Regions from separate parts of the Streptomyces sp. NPDC003035 genome, predicted to be linked through region 1. Evidence: riboswitches for the same ligand, from Rfam matches in the RefSeq annotation. Region 1 holds a riboswitch; the other holds the start of a gene.

Region 1 (10,991 bases):
GTTGGAGCGCGAGTGGCTGGACCGGCTCGGCACGGTCGCGGGCCGCGCCGACGAACTGTGCCGCTTCGCGGTCCTGTTCGGTGACCCGCAGCTCGCCCTCACCGCCGTGCACCGGGTCCTGGACGTCACCGCCGAGGAGGTGCAGGCGGTCGCCAAGGCCCGGCTGCGCCCGGACAACCGCGCGGTGCTCGTCTACGAGCCGATCGGTACCGAACAGAGCGACAGCGACGAGGAAGAGGGAGCGGACCAGTGACCGACGCTGCCGCGTCTTTGACGAGCATGACGTTCCACCCGCAGCCGGACCCGGGCACCGCGAAGCCCTGGGCCTTCCCGGCCCCGGACCGCGGAGCGCTGGACAACGGCCTGACGGTGCTGCACTGCCACCGTCCCGGCCAGCAGGTGGTGGCCGTCGAGGTCTTCCTCGACGCCCCGCTGGACGCCGAGCCCGAGGGCCTGGACGGCGTGGCCACGATCATGGCCCGTGCCCTCTCCGAGGGTACGGACAAGCACTCCGCCGAGGAGTTCGCGGCCGAGCTGGAGCGCTGCGGCGCCACGCTCGACGCGCACGCCGACCACCCGGGCGTACGGGTCTCCCTGGAGGTCCCCGTCTCCCGGCTGCCCAAGGCGCTCGGCCTGCTCTCCGAGGCGCTGATCGCGCCGGCCTTCCTCGACACCGAGGTCGAGCGCCTGGTGCGCAACCGGCTCGACGAGATCCCGCACGAGACGGCCAACCCCGCCCGCCGGGCGGCCAAGCAGCTCTCCAAGGAGCTGTTCCCGGCCGCCTCGCGCATGTCCCGGCCGCGCCAGGGCACCGAGGAGACGGTGGCGGCGATCGACGCCGCCGCCGTGCGCGCCTTCTACGAGGCGTATGTGCGGCCCTCCACGGCCACCGCCGTGGTCGTCGGCGACCTGACCGACGTGGACCTGGACAAGGTCCTCGCCGAGACGCTGGGCGCGTGGACGGGGAACGCCGCCGAGCCGCGTCCCGTTCCGCCGATCACGGCCGACGACACCGGCCGCGTGGTGATCGTGGACCGGCCGGGCGCCGTCCAGACCCAGCTGCTCATCGGGCGCGTGGGCGCCGACCGGCACGACCGCGTCTGGCCGGCCCAGGTCCTCGGCACGTACTGCCTCGGCGGCACCCTCACCTCCCGTCTGGACCGCGTCCTGCGGGAGGAGAAGGGCTACACGTACGGCGTGCGGGCCTTCGGCCAGGTGCTGCGCTCCGACGGCCGGGGCAACGGCGCCTCGATGCTCGCCATCAGCGGGTCGGTCGACACCCCCAACACCGGCCCGGCACTTGACGACCTGTGGAAGGTGCTGCGCACCCTCGCCGCGGAGGGTCTGACGGACGCCGAGCGCGATGTGGCCGTGCAGAACCTGGTGGGCGTGGCGCCGCTGAAGTACGAGACGGCCGCCTCCGTCGCCGGAACGCTCGCCGACCAGGTCGAGCAGCACCTTCCGGACGATTTCCAGGCGCAGTTGTACGCCCGCCTGGCCGAGACCGGCACGGTGGAGGCGACGGCGGCCGTCGTCAACGCCTTCCCGGTGGACCGTCTGGTCACCGTGCTCGTCGGTGACGCGGCGCAGATCGAGGAGCCGGTGCGCGCCCTCGGCATCGGCGAAGTGACCGTCGTCACCGGCTGATCGAGGCGACCGAGCACCCTAGGAGGACCCCGACGTCACGGTACGTCGGGGTCCTTCCCTATGTCCGTATTGCGGAAGACGGTGGCTGTATGCCCTGTGGCATGTCTTACAAACAGCCGTGTCTGTTTGCTGATTGAAAGACGGTCCGCTTAGCGTCGGTCCGGCTGTTCGCCAGTTGCATCCGCCGCGCCCGCGGCATCGGACAGTCATCGCCGAGTCCCCGTCAGGCGCGAGCCTGGGGAGCCGGGGACCCATGAAGTCCCTGGGGTGAATCGGACGCCTTCGCATCCGTGCGGAGGAGCCCGTAGGAGACCTTCCTGCTCCGAACCCGTCAGCTAACCCGGTAGGCGAGAAGGAAGGAAAGGATCAGCCACTACATGGCGTTCACCCGTGCCACCGGGAAGCATCGTGGTCCGAGCCGTCTGGCGCGCCGCAGCGCGGGCATCGCCGGCATCGCGACACTCGCCACCACCGGCGTCATCGGCACCCTCGCCTCCCCGGCGCTCGCCGTCGACGCGGACGCCCCCTCTCCCGAGGACACCGGCCTGACCCAGATCGTCGCCGTCGACGACCTCGCCGACACGATCGACGCCCAGGCCGCCGCCCAGGAGCGCGAGGCCGTCGAGGCCCGGGAGCGCGCCGAGGCCGCCGCCCGCGCCAAGGCCGAGGCGAAGCGCAAGGCCGAGGCCCGCGCCAAGGAGATCCGCGAGGCCAAGGAGCGCGCCGCCCGTGAGGCCGAGCGCAAGCGCCTGAACTCCTTCCAGCTCCCCATAGCCGGCTCGTACGTGACCACCGGCTACCAGGCCGGTGGGTCGCTCTGGTCCTCCGGCAGCCACTCCGGCGTCGACTTCCGTGCCGCCTCCGGCAGCCGGGTCGTCTCCGTCGGATCCGGCACCGTCGTGGAGGCCGGCTGGGGTGGCGCGTACGGCAACAACATCGTCATCCGGATGAACGACGGCACGTACACCCAGTACGGTCACCTGTCGGCCATCAGCGTCTCGGTCGGCCAGTCGGTCACCCCGGGCCAGCAGATAGGCCTCTCCGGCTCGACCGGCAACTCGACCGGCCCGCACCTCCACTTCGAGGCGCGCACCAGCGCCGAGTACGGCTCCGACATCAACCCGGTCGCGTATCTGCGCGCCCGCGGCGTGAACGTCTGACCGCAGACTCACAGCACGTCAGAAAAGCCCCGGCTCGTACTGAGCCGGGGCTTTTTGCTGGCCAAAAGATATCCATGCTTCCCGGAGACCCATCGGAAATAGTGCTCTGCTGCAATAGAGTCGCGGCGAACCGGTTTCGCGCGGATCAAAGCGGAGGTCGAACATGCGCATTCCCGCGCACTCGGTATGCACGGCGATCCGGGACGACATCGTCTCCGGTGTCTTCGCGTGCGGCAGCCGGCTGACCGAGGAACAGCTGGCCCGCCGCTACGGAGTCTCCCGCGTTCCGGTCCGCGAGGCCCTGCGCACCCTGGAGTCCGAGGGCTTCGTGATCACCCGCCGCCACGCGGGCGCCCATGTCGCCGAGCCCACCGAGCAGGAGGCGGCGGACCTGCTGGACGTACGGGCGCTGCTCGAGCCGCTCGGTGCCGCCCGCGCCGCCCAGCGCCGTACCGAGGCGCACCTCAAGGTGCTGCGCGGCCTGGTCAGGCTGGGTCAGGAGAGGGCCAGGCGCGGGCAGGGCGAGGATCTGCGCTCGCTCGGCGGCTGGTTCCACGAGACGCTGGCGCAGGCCTCCGGCAGCCCGGCGCTCACGGCGCTGCTCACCCAGCTCCGGCACAAGATCGCCTGGATGTACGCGGTCGAGCCGGCGGCCCAGCCCGTCGAGGCGTGGGCCGAGCACGGGGCGATCGTGGACGCGGTGGCGCGCGGCGACGCGGAACGGGCCCGCGCCCTGACCGCGCTGCACGCGGAGCGCTCCCTGGCGCAGCACCGGTTGAAGCGCGTCGAGCGCGGGCGTGTGAGGGCTTCGCAACACGTCGTCAACACCGTGAACGTCCGGAATTAACACGCGGGCCGTATACAAAGAATAGGAATTCGACGGGCTTTCTTCGTGCTGCTCTGAATTCCAGCGGGAACGACAAGCCGGACCGGTGGGGAAAACAATGGAGCCGCGCCCGCCGTCATTTCGGCGTGCGCGGCTCCATCGGAAACCGGAATTCGGTCGGACGGTCAGACGGTCTCGGGAAGCTCGTCGAGTCCCTCGGCAACCAGCTTCGCCAGACGGTCCAGAGCGGCCTCGGCGCCATCGGCGTCCGAAGCGAGCACGATCTCCTCGCCGCCCTGCGCGCCCAGACCGAGCACCGCGAGCATCGACGCGGCGTTCACCGGGTTGCCATCGGCCTTGGCGATCGTCACGGGGACGCCGGAGGCCGTGGCGGCACGGACGAAGATGGAGGCGGGGCGGGCGTGCAGGCCCTCGGCCCAGCCGACGTTGACGCGGCGCTCAGCCATGGTGTTGCCCTTCAAGTCTCAAGCGGGTTGTCTAGACCAGTCTCTCACGGGTCGCGGGGTGCTCGTGGCCGACCTGCGGCCCCTGCGGCAGGGGCTGATGGGTCCTCCCTACCCTGCCCGGCGCGCAGACGCCACACGACCGGTGCCACTGTCGGACCCCGGCCGTACGCTTGGCCCATGCAGAGCGCGTCGGAACGGCCGGAGCAACCGGAACACGCCTACCCCGCCCACTGGGAGGCGGATGTGGTCCTCCGCGACGGCGGCACGGCGCGCATCAGGCCCATCACCGTCGACGACGCCGACCGGCTCGTCAGCTTCTACGAACAGGTCTCGGACGAGTCGAAGTACTACCGCTTCTTCGCGCCCTACCCGCGGCTCTCCGCCAAGGACGTCCACCGCTTCACCCATCACGACTTCGTGGACCGGGTCGGGCTCGCGGCGACCGTCGGCGGGGAGTTCATCGCGACGGTGCGGTACGACCGCATCGACGACCGGGGCCGGCCCGCCGGCGCCCCCGCCGACGAGGCCGAGGTCGCCTTCCTCGTCCAGGACGCCCACCAGGGGCGCGGCGTGGCCTCCGCACTGCTCGAACACATCGCGGCGGTGGCGAGGGAGCGGGACATCAGGCGCTTCGCGGCGGAGGTCCTGCCCGCCAACACCAAGATGATCAAGGTGTTCACGGACGCCGGGTACACCCAGAAGCGCAGCTTCGAGGACGGCTCCGTGCGGCTCCACCTCGACCTGGAACCCACCGACCGCTCCCTCGCCGTCCAGCGCGCGCGTGAGCAGCGCGCCGAGGCCCGCTCCGTGCAACGGCTGCTCGCCCCCGGCGCGGTCGCCGTCATCGGCGCCGGACGCACACCGGGCGGAGTCGGCCGGACGGTCCTGCGCAACCTGCTGGGCTCCGGGTTCACCGGTCGTACGTACGCCGTGAACCGCGCGCTCGGGGAGGGGACCGCCACGCTCGACGGGGTGCCGGCCTTCCGCTCCGTCGGAGACATCGGCGAACCGGTCGACCTGGCGATCGTGGCGGTGCCCGCCGAGCGGGTGCCGGAGGCGGTCGCCGACTGCGGCGAACACGGCGTGCAGGGTCTCGTCGTCCTCTCGGCCGGGTACGCGGAGAGCGGCCCCGAAGGGCGGGAACGGCAGCGCGCACTGGTGCGGCAGGCCCGCTCGTACGGGATGCGGATCATCGGTCCCAACGCCTTCGGGATCATCAACACCTCGGCGGACGTCCGGCTGAACGCCTCGCTCGCGCCGGAGATGCCGGCCCCCGGACGGCTCGGGCTCTTCACCCAGTCCGGCGCGATCGGCATCGCGCTGCTCGCCGGACTGCACCGGCGAGGCGCCGGCCTCTCCTCCTTCATCTCCGCGGGCAACCGGGCGGACGTCTCGGGCAACGACTTCCTCCAGCACTGGTACGACGACCCCACGACCGATGTCGTCCTGCTGTACCTGGAGTCGATCGGTAACCCCCGGAAGTTCACCCGGCTGGCCAGGCGGACGGCGGCGGTCAAGCCGGTGGTGGTGGTCAAGGGCGCCCGGCACAGCGGGAGCGCGCCACCGGGACACCGCGTACCTGTCACGCGCATTCCGCACGCCACCGTCTCCGCGCTGCTCCGGCAGGCCGGCGTCATCCGCGTCGACACGGTCACCGAGCTCGTCGACGCGGGTCTGCTCCTCGCGGGCCAGCCGCTGCCGGCCGGGCCCCGCGTGGCGATCCTCGGCAACTCCGAATCGCTCGGGCTGCTGACGTACGACGCCTGTCTGACGGAAGGGCTGCGTCCGCTGCGTCCGATCGACCTGACGACGGGGGCGAGTCCGGCGGACTTCCGCGACGCGCTGGCGGCGGCGCTCGGGGACGACGCCTGTGACGCGGTCGTGGTGACGGCGATCCCGTGGGTCGGCGAGAACGGCGCGGTCGAGTCCGGCGACGGCGAGGTCCTCGCGACTTCGCTCCGCGACGCGGTCGCCTCGGCGCCGACCCCGGCGAAGCCGGTGGTCGTCGTCCACGTCGAGATGGGCGGCCTGGCCGAAGCCCTCGCGGCGGCGACGAGCACGCGCCCGACCCCGGGCCCGCCCGGGCCGCCCGCGCGGGCGGCAGCGGGCGCATCTGCCGGTACGGCGCCGGCCACCGGCCCGGGCCTCACCGGCGCGACGGGCGGACCCGCCGGGACGGGCCCCGGCACCGGTACGACGCCGGCCACCGGTCCGGCACCCCTCAGCGACCGACGGGACGCCGAACCCGTCGGCGAACCGACGTCCGGCACGGGCCCCGGTTCCGGCCCGCGTTCCGGCGCCGACCCGCGTTCCGGCGCCGACCCGCGTTCCGGCGCCGGCACGGGCTTCGCCCCGGCCGGTGGCGGCGGGCCCGCTTCGACCGACATGACCGCGACGTCGCCGGCCGGCTCGGCCCAGCGGCCCGGTGCGGCGGCCGGCACCGCCGGTCCGGGCGCCGGTGAGGGGGCCGCTGCCGGGCCCGCAGGGGGCCGGCCGTCGAACGGCACGCCGCAGAGGTCCGGCCCCGCCACGCCGCCGACCGCCGTGGAAGACGCCGTCGGCGTGTCCGGTGGTGGCAACATTCCCGCCTATCCCGCCGCCGAGCGGGCCGTGCGGGCGCTGGCCGAGGCCGTGCGGTACGGGCAGTGGCGGCGGCAGGCCGCCGAGCCGGGGCGGGTGCCCGAGTACGAGGACATCGACGAGGGCGGGGCCGCCGCGCAGATCGAGCGGTTGCTGGGCGAGGACGTCGACGCCCGGGGCGTGACCCTCGACATCGACGCGGCGAGCGAGCTCCTGGGGCGGTACGGGATCACCGTGCTGCCCACCCTGCCCGCGCCCAGCCCCGACGCCGCCGTCCTGGCCGCCGGCCGCCTCGGCTACCCCGTCGCCCTCAAGACGACAGCCCCCCACCTGCGCCACCGCCCCGACCTCGGAGGCGTACGGCTCGATCTGGCCACCGAGGAGCAACTGCGGACCGCCTACGCGGAGCTGACCGAGGCCCTCGGCAAGCCCGCCGAGCTCCAGCCCGTCGTCCAGGCCATGGTGCCGCGCGGCGTGGACACCGTCGTGCGCTCCGCCATCGACCCGGCCGTCGGCGCCGTGCTCTCCTTCGGGCTCGCCGGAGCTCCCTCCGAGCTGCTCGGCGACATGTCCCACCGGCTCGTCCCGGCCACCGACCGGGACGCCGCCGAGCTCGTACGGTCGATCCGCACCGCGCCGCTCCTCTTCGGGTGGCGCGGCTCCGCCCCCGTCGACACCCCGGCCCTGGAGGAACTGCTCCTGCGTGTCTCCCGGCTCGTCGACGACCATCCCGAGGTGGTCGCCATCGCCCTGGAGCCCGTCGTCGTCGCCTCGCACGGCCTCTCCGTGCTCGGCGCCACCGTCCGGCTCGCTCCGCCCCCGCCGCGCACGGACCTCGGTCCGCGCCGGCTTCCCAGCTACTGACGACCCCCCGCGCAAGCGGCCAGGAGCGCACCTTCCGACGGATTAGGATGGAGTCCATGGCGAAGACCGGTACGACGACCCAGGGGCTGCGCGCGGCGATCGAGCGCAGCGGCTACTACCCGGCCCTCGTGGCCGAGGCGGTGGAGGCCGCCGTCGGTGGCGAGCCGATCGCGTCGTACCTGGTGCATCAGGAGACCACCTTCGACTCCAACGAGGTCCGCCGCCATGTCACGGTCCTCGTCCTGACGGCCAACCGTTTCATCGTCAGCCACACCGACGAGCAGGCCGCCGACAGCAGCTCGCCGACGCCGTACGCCACGACGTCCACCGAGTCGGTCAAGCTCGACCGGATCTCCTCGGTGGTCGTCAGCCGCGTCGTCGCCAACCCGGAGTCGTACACCCCCGGCACCCTGCCCCGTGAGGTCGTCCTCACCATCGGCTGGGGCGCCGTCTCGCGGATCGACCTGGAGCCCGCGGCCTGCGGCGACCCGAACTGCGACGCCGACCACGGCTACACCGGCAACGCCACCGCCGACGACCTGAGCCTCCGTGTCAGCGACGCCGGCGACGGGCCGGACACCGTCCGCCAGACCCTCGCCTTCGCCCAGTCGCTCTCCGAAGCCACCGCGGCGACCCGCTGATGGTCCAGCCCACCACGATCACCGGCTGGCCCGACGACCCGGTTCCGCTCGCGCTCGACACCGCGCCCGTGCCGGAGTACGGCTCCGGCTCGCTGGCCGACGTCCTCCCGACGCTCGTCGCCGGACAGGGTGTGGCCGGCTTCGACGCCCGGATCACCGAACTCGCCCCGGCCGACCGGAACTGCCTCTTTCTGATCGACGGCCTCGGCTGGGAGCAGATCAAGACCCACCCGGACGAGGCGCCGTACCTCACCTCCCTCCTCGCCTCCTCGCGCGGCGGCACGGGACGCCCGATCACCGCCGGTTTCCCCGCGACCACCGCGACCTCGCTCGCCTCGGTCGGTACGGGACGGTTCCCCGGCACCCACGGCCTGACCGGCTACACCGTCCGCAACCCCGAGGCCGGCGAGCTCATGAACCAGCTCCGCTGGAAGCCGTGGACCTCGCCGCGCGTCTGGCAGCCGTACCCCACCGTCTTCCGGCTCGCCCACGACGCCGGGATCCACACGGCCCAGGTCTCCTCGCCGATCTTCCAGGACACCCCGCTCACCAAGATCGCGCTGAGTGGCGGAACGTTTCATGGTCGGCTGTCCGGCGAGGAGCGCATGGACTTCGCCGCCGAGCAGCTCGCCGGCGGCGACCGCTCGCTCGTCTACACGTACTACAGCGAGCTCGACGGTGCCGGACACCGCTTCGGCATCGACTCCGACGCCTGGCGCGGCCAGCTGATGTTCGTCGACCGGCTCGTTCAGCGCCTCGCCGAGCAGCTGCCGCCCCGCTCGGCGCTGTACGTAACGGCCGACCACGGCATGGTCGACATCCCGTTCGACGAGCAGCACCGGATCGACTTCGACGAGGACTGGGAGCTGCGCGCAGGCGTCGCCCTCCTCGGCGGCGAGGGTCGCGCCCGCCACGTCTACGCCGTGCCGGGAGCCGAGGCCGATGTGCTGACGTGCTGGCGCGAGGTGCTCGGCGAGCAGTTCTGGGTGGCGAGCCGGGACGAGGCCATCGCGCTCGGCTGGTTCGGCGACGAGATGGACGAGCGGGTCCTCGGCCGGATCGGCGACGTCGTCGCCGCTTCCCACGACGACGTCGTCATCACCGCGTCCGTCAACGAGCCCCACGAGTCGGCGATGGTCGGCATGCACGGATCGATGACACCCGCGGAGCAGCTGGTGCCGCTTCTCGAAGTCCGTTCCTGACCCCGACCCGTCGGCCCCGTCCTCTCCTTCCCTCCACGACCTGAAAGGTCCTCGACCTGCCATGCCCGAGCTGGTGTTCTTCTCCGGAACGATGGACTGCGGAAAGAGCACCCTGGCGCTCCAGATCGGACACAACCGTTCTGCACGCGGGCTCCAGGGAGTGATCTTCACGCGGGACGACCGGGCGGGGGAGGGGAAGCTCTCCTCGCGCCTCGGCCTGGTCACGGAGGCGGTCGAGGCCGCCGAGGGCATGGACCTGTACGCGTTCCTCGTGGACCAGCTGTCCAGGGGCGGCAAGGCGGACTACGTGATCGTGGACGAGGCACAGTTCCTGGCCCCGGAGCAGATCGACCAGCTGGCCCGGGTCGTGGACGACCTGGGGATGGACGTGTTCGCCTTCGGGATCACCACAGATTTCCGCACCAAGCTCTTCCCGGGTTCGCAGCGGCTGATCGAGCTGGCCGACCGGATAGAGCAGCTCCAGGTCGAGGCCCTGTGCTGGTGCGGCGCCCGCGCCACCCACAACGCCCGCACGGTGGGCGGGGAGATGGTCGTCGAGGGCGCCCAGGTCGTCGTCGGTGACGTGAACCGTCCGGCGGAGGAGATCGGCTACGAGGTCCTCTGCCGCCGCCATCACCGCCGCCGTATGACCAGTGCCTCCGCCCACGCGAGCGCCCTCTCCCCGGACGTCCTCCCCGTCAACCACGCCTGACGGCGTCCACGGGCCCTCAGGCGAGGGCCGTGACGGCCGCCGTGGCGAACGCGTGGTCCTGCTCCGGGGCGCCGCCGCCGACCCCGATGGCGCCGACGAGGCGGCCGTCGCGGTGGACGGGAAGCCCGCCGGCGATGAAGAGGAGCGGGCGGTCCAGAGCCGTGGCGAGGCTGTGGAACGGGCCGTCGGGCTTGACCAGGTCGACGAGGTCGGCGGTCGGCGCGTTCAACTGGAGGGCGGTGTACGCCTTACGGGTGCTGGTCTCGCCGGACACGAGGACGGCCCGGTCGTCCCGCCGGAAGGCGAGCAGGTGGCCGCCCGCGTCCAGGACGGTGACGCTGACGGTCGCCCCCGCGGCTTCGGCGGCGCGGCGGGCGGCGGTCAGCAGGATCTCGGCGTCCTGGGTGCTCAGCGGGGTGACGGCGGTGGGGGTGGCGGTGCTCATGCTGCGTGCTTCCTTCGTGCGGGTGAGGAGAGGGGCGGGGGTACGAGGTCAGTGGCGGGCGGCAGCGGTGGCGGCCGTCGGCGTCGGTGTCGGCGCCGGTGTCGACGTCGTGGCGGGGCCTGTCGCCACGACCCGGGAGCGGGCCTTGGTGCGCCTGTCGAGGAACGCGGCCAGGAAGGCCAGGAGCAGGGCGGTGGCGGAGAGGAGCGCGCCGACCCAGTTCGGGGCGGTGTAGCCGAGGCCGGCGGAGATGACGACGCCACCGAGCCAGGCGGCGAGCGCGTTGCCGAGGTTGAAGGCGCCGATGTTGGCGGCCGAGGCCAGGGTGGGCGCGGCGGAGGCCTGGTCGAGGACCCACTTCTGCAGCGGCGGCACCGTGGCGAAGCCGAGCGCACCGATCAGCGTGAGGGTGATCGCGGCGAGCACCTTGTCGTGCGCGGTCTCCGT
Region 2 (10,991 bases), on a different contig from region 1:
CGGGTGCGCACGGCGGGCCTGGACGTGCCGCTGCCGACGGGCGAGGGCGTCGGCTACGAACTGCTCGCCCTGGCGGCCCGGGCGGAGGCGTCCGGCATCGACCCGGAGGCAGCGCTGCGGGCGGCGGCCCGCACGTACCGGGACACGATCCGAGCGACGGAGGGCGTCGACGCGCGGCAGACGCCGTCCTGACGCCCACCTCAAGGCCGGCGCGGGGCCCTGGCCTCGGGGTCGTGCCAGTGCAGTTGCGGGGGGTCGATCAGCCATTCCGCCGTGCCGGTCGGGCGGGGGCCCGCCGTCGGGACGTGGTCGTGGTGGAGCCGGGCCGCGCCGAGGTGTTCCAGGACCGGGACGGTCTCGGCGAGGAAGCCGGGCGGGCCCGCGAGGTAGACGTCGTGGGAGGGCCAGTTGCCGTAGGCGTACAGCGCCTGGATCAGCCGCTCGGTCGCCTGGTCGCGCGGGTGCTGGGGCGCGGAGGTGATGTACGTGACGTTCAGCCCGGGTATGCGCTCCTTCAGGCGCGCGACGTCCTCCCGCCCGTACAGGTACTCCTTGGCCCGGGCGACGAGGAAGAGCCGGGCCTCGGTGCCCTCCGGCCCCTGCGCCACCTCTTCGAGGAGCGCCTTGACCGGCGCCCAGCCGGTCCCGGCGGCGATATAGGTACGAGGCACGTCCGGCGCGGTCCGTGAGGTCAGCGCGCCCCCGGGCGCGCTCAGCCGCAGCGGCTCGCCCGCACGCACGTCGTCGACCAGCGCGGTGCTCAGCGCGCCGCCGGGGATCCGGCTGACGTGCAGATCGACCGTCCCGTCCGGCCGGGTGGCGTTCGCCAGGGAGTACGTCCGCCACACCCGTGCCACGCGCAGGGAGCTGACGCCGGCGTACTGACCGGGCCGGTACGCGAAGGGCTGCCGCGGTCGCAGGGTCAGCACCGCCAGGTCCTCGCCGAGCCGCTCGTGGCGCGCCACCACGGCGTCCCACCAGGCCGGCTCCCCGTCCGCCGCGGCCTCCTCGGCGCCCCGGACCATCAGCTCGGCGACGTATCCGTACGCCTCGGTCCACGCCTTCTCCGCCTCCACGCTCCACGCGGCCCCTGCGGCGTGCGCGAACGCGGCGGTCAGGCTCGCTCCGACGGCGGCGTAGAGCGCGGGCGCGGCCATGAACTTGCGGTGGTCGCGGCCCAGATGGGCGAGGTACACCGGCAGTCCTGGGTCCTCCAGATGGTGCACGACATGGGTGAGGGCGGCGAAGAGCCGGTCGCGCTGGGGCCGCATGTCCTCGGGGAAGAGCTCACGGACGCCCGGGTTGTTCCAGAAGAGATGGGAGTAGAAGAAGGTGACGGCGTGTTCGGCCCGTCTCTCGACGACGGCGAACGTGCTTCTGAGCAACTGGGCATCCACCCGGGAGAATCTAGGCCACGCCTCTTCACCGGACGATCACATACGGGACCCCCGGCCACCGGGAAGCCGGCGCGGGGGCGACCTTGTACCGTCTCAGGGTGAGCACGCCCCCCGCCCCCGAGCTCTTCACCTGGGAGTTCGCGACCGATCCGTACCCGGCCTACGCCTGGCTGCGCGAGCACGCGCCCGTCCACCGGACGAAGCTGCCCAGCGGGGTCGACGCCTGGCTGGTGACGCGGTACGCCGACGCCCGGCAGGCCCTCGCCGACCAGCGTCTGTCGAAGAACCCGGCCCACCACGACGAGCCCTCGCACGCCAAGGGGAAGACCGGGATCCCCGGGGAGCGCAAGGCCGAGCTGATGACACATCTGCTCAACATCGACCCACCGGACCACACCCGGCTGCGGCGGCTGGTGTCCAAGGCGTTCACCCCGCGCCGGGTCGCCGAGTTCGCCCCGCGGGTCCAAGAGCTGACCGACCGGCTGATCGACTCCTTCGCGGAGACCGGGGAGGCCGACCTCATCCACGAGTTCGCCTTCCCGCTGCCCATCTACGCGATCTGCGACCTGCTCGGCGTCCCCCGCGAGGACCAGGACGACTTCCGGGACTGGGCCGGGATGATGATCCGCCACGGCGGCGGGCCGCGCGGCGGGGTGGCACGGTCGGTCAAGAAGATGCGCGGGTATCTCGCGGAGCTGATCCACCGCAAGCGGCTCGACCCGGGCGACGACCTGATCTCGGGGCTCATCAAGGCCTCGGACCACGGCGAGCACCTCACCGAGAACGAGGCGGCCGCCATGGCCTTCATCCTTCTCTTCGCGGGGTTCGAGACCACCGTCAACCTCATCGGCAACGGGGTGTACGCCCTGCTGCGCAACCCGGAGGAGCGCGCGCGTCTCGAGACCTCGCTCGCGGCGGGGGAGCGGGGCCTGCTGGAGACCGGGGTCGAGGAGCTGCTGCGCTACGACGGGCCGGTGGAGCTGGCGACCTGGCGGTACGCCAGGGAGCCGTTGACCATCGGCGGGCAGGCGATCCCTGCGGGTGACCCGGTCCTCGTCGTGCTCGCCGCCGCCGACCGCGACCCGGCGCGCTTCGACGAGCCGGACACCCTCGATCTGTCCCGGCGCGACAACCAGCACTTGGGGTACGGGCACGGCATCCACTACTGCATCGGTGCCCCGCTCGCCCGGCTGGAGGGCCAGATCGCGCTCGCCACGCTGCTGACCCGCCTGCCGGAGCTGCGACTTGCCGCCGATCCGGCCGATCTGCGGTGGCGCGGAGGCCTCATCATGCGGGGGTTGCGTACCCTTCCGGTGCGGTTCGACCGAGTTGTGAGCTGACGGCCCGTCAAGACTGTGACTTTTACGTGATCTCCGCTGCATCGACTTGTGACTGACGTTCGAATGCCGCTACGTTCACCGTCACCTCAGCAGTCACGCGAAAGGCACTCCGCATGCGCTCCGGGAACGGTCGACACCGCAGACCCCGCCAGGCCCCCGCCATCGTCGTCGCCGCAGGCGTCACGGGGTCGGCCCTCGCTCTGCCGCTGCTCGCCGCGGGCTCCGCCTCCGCCGCCGACGCCGCCACCTGGGACCGGGTCGCCGAGTGCGAGTCGGGCGGCCTGTGGAGCGCCCACTTCGGCAACGGGCTCTACGGCGGGCTGCAGTTCACGCAGGAGACCTGGGAGACGTACGGCGGCCTCGCGTACGCCACCAGTGCCGATCTCGCCAGCCGCGCCCAGCAGATCGCGGTGGCCGAGAAGGCGCTCGCCGCGGGCTCCATGCAGTGGGCCACCTGCGCCCCGATCGCCGGGTTGACGAACGACGGCGCCGCTCCCGGTGTCGACCCGGGTCCGGCGGTCGCTCCGCCGGAGTCCACGGCCCCCCTCCCGGAGTCGAACCTGACCGCGGGCCTTCCGGCCGCCCCCGCGGCCCCCGACGCCACCACTCCCGAGACGACCGCGCCCGCGACGCCGGCCCCGGACGCCCTCACGGAGGCGCCCGTCACGTCCGCCACGCCCACCGCACCCACCACGCCCTCCGTGCCGGTGGAGTCAGGCACCGGCAAGCACCGCGGTGACGCGGCCCCGGAGGAGACGGTCAATCCGGGCAGTATTGGCGAAACGGGACGTCACGCGTCACCGAGCACCTCGCCGGGCACCTCGCCGACTGACGCGCCGACAGGTGGGGTGACGCCGGGCGAGGATGCCAACAATGCGGACCTTGCGGACGGAACGGACTCCGGGGGCTCCGAGGACGTAGCGGACTCCAAGGACACTTCGGACGCATACACCGTCAAGCCGGGCGACAGTCTCACCGAGATTGCTCAGGAGAACGAACTCCCCGGCGGCTGGGGCGCCCTCTACGACGCCAACCGGTCGACGGTCGGCACCGATCCGGACCTGATCCTGCCTGGCCAGAGCCTCGATCTGACGATCGGTCTGCCCGGATCCAAGGGTTAGTTAGATTCTGTATGTCCAGTTCTGTGCAAGTGAGACATGGGTCTCTTTGTCGCAACTGGCGTATCACGTCCGCAAACTTTGCTTCCGTCACCTCTCACCTGCGTAAACACCCTTCGTCCCGGAGCACGTACGGGCGATTTTTCCCCAATGGACGTCTTTGAACTTCCGAGGGGTCTGTGTCTACGGTCATCACCGCTCGCCACCGCGGGCCCCGTCGACCGATACGCCGAATCCTGCCGTCGGCCGATGGGAACAGTCGTCGCGTCATGCGCCGAAGGCAGGAGCGGGGGACCCAAGGTAAGTGCCGCCCCCGGCCGTTGAGACAGACGGCCGACGGAGCGGCTTGGGGTGAAGCCGCGCGCTAGGTCGCGCGGCCGGGCAACTCACATGGCCCGAACCCGACAGCTCACCTCGTAGGCGTCGGTGAGGAGATTTCCCATGCTGTTTTCCGCCAAGGGCAAACACCGCCGTCCCTCCAAGGCCACCCGCGCCGTCGCCCTCGCCGGTGTCGCCGGTGTCGCCGTCGCCGCCCCGCTGATGACCGCCGGGTCCGCCTCGGCCGCCACCGCCTCCGAGTGGGACACCGTCGCCCAGTGCGAGTCCGGCGGCAACTGGTCCATCAACACCGGCAACGGCTACTACGGCGGCCTGCAGTTCTCCGCCTCCACGTGGGCCGCCTACGGTGGCACCGCGTACGCCGCCACCGCCGACCAGGCCTCGAAGTCGCAGCAGATCGCGATCGCCGAGAAGGTCCTCGCCGGTCAGGGCAAGGGTGCCTGGCCGAGCTGTGGCGTGGGCCTCTCCAGCGCCTCCCCGGACACCGGTGCCGTCGAGGCGCCTGCCCAGCAGGCCGCCCCGAAGCAGGAGCGTCAGGCCGAGCAGCCGACGACCCGCAGCGAGACGCGGACCGCCCCGAAGAAGGCCGAGTCCAAGAAGACCGTCACCACCCCGACCGGCAAGAAGGTCGAGAAGGGCGACGGCGAGTACAAGGTCGTCGCCGGCGACACGCTGAGCAAGATCGCCGCCGCCCACGACGTCAAGGGTGGCTGGGAGAAGCTCTTCCAGCTCAACAAGGACGTCGTCGACGACGCCGACCTGATCTACCCGGGCCAGCAGCTTCACCTGAAGTGAGCCCGGCGGTTCGCGTGAGTCCGGCGGCTCACGCGGTCCCTCCGACCCTCCCGCGGTGACCACCCCGGTCCGGCGCGCCCTTCCCCCGTGCGCGCCGGACCGGGGTTCCGCGTTTCCCGAGGGCTCCCCCTTCCCGAGGGCTCCGCCTTCCGGAGGTCCGCGTTACCGGAAGGTAGCTTCGGGGTCGTTCGCCCCGGGATGCATGCCCTTGGGTCCTTTTTCGTCCCAGCGGGCGGGCGCCCGGCTGGCCGGAGCCCCGGAGCCGGTTAGGCTCTTGTCGCAAGGCCGAAGCGACCCTGCACAAGTGTTCGTCACATCTAGCGTCACATCCCAGAAGGAGATGCTCGTGCCGTCCATCGACGTCGTCGTAGCCCGGGAAATCCTGGACTCCCGAGGCAACCCCACGGTCGAGGTCGAGGTCGGCCTCGACGACGGCAGCACCGGCCGTGCTGCCGTTCCGTCCGGTGCCTCCACCGGAGCGTTCGAGGCCATTGAGCTCCGTGACGGAGACAAGAGCCGCTACATGGGCAAGGGCGTGGAGAAGGCCGTCCTCGCCGTCATCGAGCAGATCGGCCCGGAGCTCGTCGGCTACGACGCCACCGAGCAGCGCCTGATCGACCAGGCCATGTTCGACCTGGACGCCACCGACAACAAGGCCTCGCTCGGCGCCAACGCCATCCTCGGCGTCTCCCTCGCCGTCGCGCACGCCGCCTCCGAGGCCTCCGACCTCCCGCTCTTCCGCTACCTGGGCGGCCCGAACGCGCACCTGCTGCCCGTTCCGATGATGAACATCCTGAACGGCGGCTCGCACGCCGACTCCAACGTGGACATCCAGGAGTTCATGATCGCGCCGATCGGCGCGGAGTCCTTCTCCGAGGCCCTGCGCTGGGGCACCGAGGTCTACCACACCCTCAAGTCCGTCCTGAAGACCAAGGGCCTGTCCACCGGTCTCGGCGACGAGGGCGGCTTCGCCCCGAACCTCGGCTCCAACCGCGAGGCGCTCGACCTCATCCTCGAGGCCATCAAGCAGGCCGGCTACGTCCCGGGCAAGGACATCGCGCTGGCGCTCGACGTCGCCGCGTCCGAGTTCTACAAGGACGGCTCGTACGAGTTCGAGGGCAAGACCCGCTCGGCCGCCGAGATGACCGACTACTACGCGGAGCTCGTCGACGCGTACCCGCTGGTCTCCATCGAGGACCCGCTGTTCGAGGACGACTGGGCCGGCTGGAAGGCCATCACCGACAAGCTCGGCGCCAAGGTGCAGCTGGTCGGTGACGACCTGTTCGTCACCAACCCGGAGCGCCTGGCCCGCGGCATCGAGGAGAACACCGCCAACGCCCTCCTGGTCAAGGTCAACCAGATCGGTTCGCTGACCGAGACCCTCGACGCCGTCGAGATGGCCCAGCGCAACGGCTTCAAGTGCATGATGTCCCACCGCTCCGGCGAGACCGAGGACGTCACCATCGCCGACCTGGCCGTCGCCACCAACTGCGGCCAGATCAAGACCGGCGCCCCGGCCCGCTCCGAGCGCGTCGCCAAGTACAACCAGCTCCTGCGCATCGAGGAGATCCTCGACGACGCCGCGGTCTACGCCGGCCGCAGCGCTTTCCCGCGGTTTCGCTCTGCGAACTGATAAGCACAGCAAGGGCTGACACCGGCTCACGGGCCGACAGCCCGTCGTACATACGTCCCCGCACGCGGTCCCGTACCGTGTGCGGGGACGTTCGTACGTAATGGGGAGGCGCGCACATGGCCCGGGACCGGTTCTCGACCGCGACCAGGATCAAGCTGCTCGGCGAGCAGACCGCCGCCCGTGTCTACCGCTCCCAGACCCGCCGTCAGGCCCGCCGCTCCCGCCTCACCGGCCGGGCGGCCTTCCTCGCCCTGGTCGTCTGCTCCCTGGTGGTGGCGCTCGCCTACCCCATGCGGCAGTACGTCTCCCAGCGTGGCGAGATCGCGGAGCAGCAGCGCCAGGCGGCCGAGGCCGCCGCCCGGGTCGAGGAGCTGCGCGACGAGAAGGCCCGTCTCCAGGACCCGGCCTACGTCCGCCGCCTCGCCCGCGAGCACCTGCACTACGTGATGCCCGGCGAGACCGGCTTCACCGTGAACGACCCCGAGGCCGAGCGCGCCCGCCGCGAGGAGCAGGGCGCGACCGACCGCCCCTGGTACTCCGACCTCTGGGACGGCGTCGACCACACCGACGCGCGCCGCTAGCCCGTCGACACGAGATGATGGGGCCCGGGCCTCCGGGGCTCCCGGCCATCGGGCCGCTGCCACCGGCCCACCGACCGACCACCGACGAGAAGACAAGACGCCGCATGGAAACGCCCCCTCCGCAGACCGCACGCACCGAGCCCACCGACGCGGACGTCGCCGCCTTCGAGGCGCAGCTCGGCCGACCGCCCCGGGGGCTGCGCGCCATCGCGCACCGTTGCCCGTGCGGCAACCCGGATGTCGTCGAGACCGCGCCGCGGCTCCCGGACGGCACCCCGTTCCCCACCACGTACTACCTGACCTGCCCCCGTGCGGCCTCCGCGATCGGCACGCTCGAGGCCAACGGGGTCATGAAGGAGATGCAGGCCCGGCTCGGCACCGACCCTGAGCTGGCCGCCGCCTACCGGGCCGCGCACGAGGACTACATCGCCCGCCGCGACGCCATCGAGGTCCTGGAGGGCTTCCCCAGCGCCGGCGGCATGCCGGACCGGGTCAAGTGCCTGCATGTCCTGGTCGGCCACTCGCTGGCCGCGGGTCCCGGCGTGAACCCGCTGGGCGACGAGGCCCTCGCGATGCTGCCGGAGTGGTGGGCCAAGGGCCCCTGCGTCGACCCCTGCGGGGAGAGGGAGGCCGCCGAATGACCCGGGTCGCGGGCATCGACTGCGGGACGAACTCCATCCGCCTCCTGGTCGCCGACGTCCACCCGGACACGGGTGAGCTGATCGAGCTGGACCGGCGGATGACGATCGTCCGGCTCGGGCAGGGCGTCGACAAGACCGGCCGGCTCGCGCCCGAGGCCCTGGAGCGGACCTTCGCGGCCTGTCGCGCGTACGCGGCCGTCATCAAGGAACTGGGCGCCGAGAAGGTGCGCTTCGTGGCCACCTCCGCCTCCCGCGACGCCGAGAACCGCGACGAGTTCGTCGCCGGGGTCCTGGACATCCTGGGCGTCGAGCCCGAGGTGATCTCCGGCGACCAGGAGGCCGAGTTCTCCTTCACCGGCGCCACGCTCGAACTGCACGGGGACGAGCGGTACCTGGTCGTCGACATCGGCGGCGGCTCGACGGAGTTCGTCGTCGGCAACCGGCACGTCGAGGCCGCCCGGTCCGTCGACATCGGCTGTGTACGGCTCACCGAGCGGCACGTCCGCAGCGACCCGCCGGCCGCTGCCGAGGTCGAGGCGATCCGCGCCGACATCCGGGCCGCGCTCGACGTGGCCGAGCGGACCGTCCCGATCGCCGAGGCCGACACCCTCGTCGGGCTCGCCGGCTCCGTGACCACGGTCGCCGCGATCGCGCTGGACCTGGAGGAGTACGACTCCGAGAAGATCCACCGCTCCCGGATCTCCTACGACCGCGTCGCCGAGGTGGTCGGCCGGCTGCTCGGCTCCACCCACGACGAGCGCGCGGCGATCCCCGTCATGCACCCGGGACGGGTCGACGTGATCATCGCCGGGGCGCTGGTCCTGCTCGAGATCATGGAGCGGACCGGGGCCCGCGAGGTCGTCGTCAGCGAGCACGACATCCTCGACGGAATCGCTCTGTCCGTGGCATAACGGGCACCCGGCGACGCGTCCGGAAACGACCCGTCGGGAAAGTTCGTGAAGTTCTTCACAAGGAAAAGAGCCCTGATGGGGGTCGCGGAGGGGCTTCAGAGCCTCCAACACCCCTGTCGGGGCTCTTTCGTAGGCGCGGAGCCGTCTTCGCTCGATGTTTCCATCGTGTGAACGCACCCTGTGGTTCAGCGTTAAGAACCGCTCTCCGGGCCAGTTCAGTAGGGGTGAACAACGTTCACCCCCGCACCCTGGTTCCTTTGCACGACCATGACGTGGGTCACGTGGGCGGCGGAGTGTAGCAGAACACCCCGAAGACCTTGTGAAGGGGCGCACGAGCGACCCCCCTCAGAGGGGTGGATACTCGATGCATGAGCACCACGGAGCGTCCCAGGATCCTCGTAGTAGGCGGTGGGTACGTAGGCCTGTACGCAGCTCGGCGCATCCTCAAGAAGATGCGCTTCGGCGAGGCGACCGTCACGGTCGTCGACCCGCGGTCGTACATGACGTACCAGCCCTTCCTCCCCGAAGCCGCCGCAGGCAGCATCTCGCCGCGTCACGTCGTCGTCCCGCTGCGACGCGTCGTGCGCGGAGCCGAGGTGCTCACCGGTCGCGTCACCACCATCGATCAGGACCGCAAGGTCGCCACGGTCGCGCCGCTCGTCGGCGAGGCCTACGAGCTGCCCTTCGACTACCTGGTCATCGCGATGGGCGCGGTCTCCCGTACCTTCCCGATCCCCGGCCTCGCCGAGCAGGGCATCGGCATGAAGGGCGTGGAGGAGGCCATCGGCCTCCGCAACCACGTCCTGGAGCAGCTGGACAAGGCGGACTCGACGACCGACGAGGAGGTCCGCCGCAAGGCGCTGACCTTCGTCTTCGTGGGCGGCGGCTTCGCCGGCGCGGAGACCATCGGCGAGGTCGAGGACATGGCCCGCGACGCGGCGAAGTACTACACCAACGTGAAGCGCGAGGACATGCGCTTCATCCTGGTCGACGCCGCCGACAAGATCCTTCCCGAGGTCGGCCCGGAGCTGGGCCGCTGGGGCAAGGAGCACCTCGAGGGCCGTGGCGTCGAGATCTACCTCTCGACGTCGATGGACTCCTGCGTCGACGGCCACGTCGTGCTGAAGAACGGCCTCGAGGTCGACTCCAGCACCATCGTCTGGACCGCGGGCGTCAAGCCCAACCCGGCGCTGGCCCGCTTCGGCCTCCCGCTCGGCCCGCGCGGCCACGTGGACGCCCAGCCGACCCTCCAGGTCACCGGCACCGACTACATCTGGACCGCGGGCGACAACGCCCAGGTTCCGGACCTCGCCGCCCGCAAGGCCGGCGTGGAGAACGCCTGGTGCCCGCCGAACGCCCAGCACGCGCTGCGCCAGGCGAAGGTCCTCGGCGACAACGTGGTCTCCGGCATGCGGGGCTTCCCGCAGAAGGAGTACGCGCACGCCAACAAGGGCGCGGTCGCGGGTCTCGGCCTGCACAAGGGCGTCGCGATGATCGTCATGGGCAAGATGAAGATCAAGCTCAAGGGCCGTCTCGCCTGGTACATGCACCGTGGCTACCACGGTCTGGCCGTGCCGACCTGGAACCGCAAGATCCGCGTCTTCGCCGACTGGACCCTCGCGATGTTCCTCAAGCGCGAGGTCGTCTCCCTCGGTGCGATGGAGACGCCGCGCGAGGAGTTCTACGAGGCGGCCAAGCCCGCTCCCGCTCCGGCCGCCGCCGCGAGCCAGGAGAAGGCCAAGGCCTCCTAGCTCCACCGCAGTACACCTCCGTAAGGGCCGTCCGCCATCCGTGGTGCGGACGGCCCTTCGGCATGTCCGCCCGAGTCTTCCGCCCGAGTGTTTTGCCGAGTCGTTGCGTGCCGACGGGACGAAAAACGCCTACGGAGGGTGTTTACGTGGTGACGAGCATTTCTGGGGCACGACATCACGGAGGTGTGCACCATGGCCGACGCCGCATTGCGGCTGACCACTCTCGCGGAGGATCTCCTGGGGACCCCGCTCCCGGTGCGTCTGCGAGCCTGGGACGGCAGCCAAGCCGGGCCCGGGGACGGCCCCGTCCTGATCGTCCGGCACCGTCGCGCCCTGCGACGGTTGCTGTGGAAGCCCGGCGAGCTGGGCCTCGCCCGGGCCTGGGTGGCCGGTGAGATCGACGTCGAGGGAGACCTCTACGAGGTCCTGGACCGGCTCTCCGGACTGATCTGGGAGCGCGCGGACGAGACCAGGGGCGCCCTGGA

The links. A riboswitch is a leader RNA that binds a small molecule or an ion and turns the genes downstream of it on or off. The one in region 1 is predicted to bind cyclic di-AMP.
Region 2: it holds a riboswitch for cyclic di-AMP, as region 1 does, so the genes downstream of both, ACFYV5_RS27300 (transglycosylase family protein) here and ACFYV5_RS00485 (M23 family metallopeptidase) in region 1, are expected to answer to the same signal.

Annotation. Positions count from the first base shown of each region.
Region 1 covers NZ_JBIAPJ010000001.1:115,256-126,246, forward strand. The annotation lists gene ACFYV5_RS00475 (pitrilysin family protein) at 1-253, shown strand, start outside; gene ACFYV5_RS00480 (M16 family metallopeptidase) at 280-1,647, shown strand; cyclic di-AMP (ydaO/yuaA leader) riboswitch at 1,848-2,012, shown strand; gene ACFYV5_RS00485 (M23 family metallopeptidase) at 2,025-2,807, shown strand; gene ACFYV5_RS00490 (GntR family transcriptional regulator) at 2,971-3,654, shown strand; gene ACFYV5_RS00495 (HPr family phosphocarrier protein) at 3,819-4,100, opposite strand; gene ACFYV5_RS00500 (GNAT family N-acetyltransferase) at 4,278-7,544, shown strand; gene ACFYV5_RS00505 (DUF5998 family protein) at 7,601-8,185, shown strand; gene ACFYV5_RS00510 (alkaline phosphatase family protein) at 8,185-9,387, shown strand; gene ACFYV5_RS00515 (thymidine kinase) at 9,449-10,099, shown strand; gene ACFYV5_RS00520 (heme-binding protein) at 10,116-10,544, opposite strand; gene ACFYV5_RS00525 (MFS transporter) at 10,593-10,991, opposite strand, start outside.
Region 2 covers NZ_JBIAPJ010000009.1:85,595-96,585, reverse strand. The annotation lists gene ACFYV5_RS27320 (nucleoside triphosphate pyrophosphohydrolase) at 1-192, shown strand, start outside; gene ACFYV5_RS27315 (globin domain-containing protein) at 201-1,385, opposite strand; gene ACFYV5_RS27310 (cytochrome P450) at 1,496-2,737, shown strand; gene ACFYV5_RS27305 (transglycosylase family protein) at 2,851-3,858, shown strand; cyclic di-AMP (ydaO/yuaA leader) riboswitch at 4,118-4,293, shown strand; gene ACFYV5_RS27300 (transglycosylase family protein) at 4,297-4,989, shown strand; gene eno (phosphopyruvate hydratase) at 5,336-6,622, shown strand; gene ACFYV5_RS27290 (septum formation initiator family protein) at 6,739-7,203, shown strand; gene ACFYV5_RS27285 (DUF501 domain-containing protein) at 7,308-7,844, shown strand; gene ACFYV5_RS27280 (exopolyphosphatase) at 7,841-8,755, shown strand; gene ACFYV5_RS27275 (NAD(P)/FAD-dependent oxidoreductase) at 9,124-10,506, shown strand; gene ACFYV5_RS27270 (class I SAM-dependent methyltransferase) at 10,699-10,991, shown strand, end outside.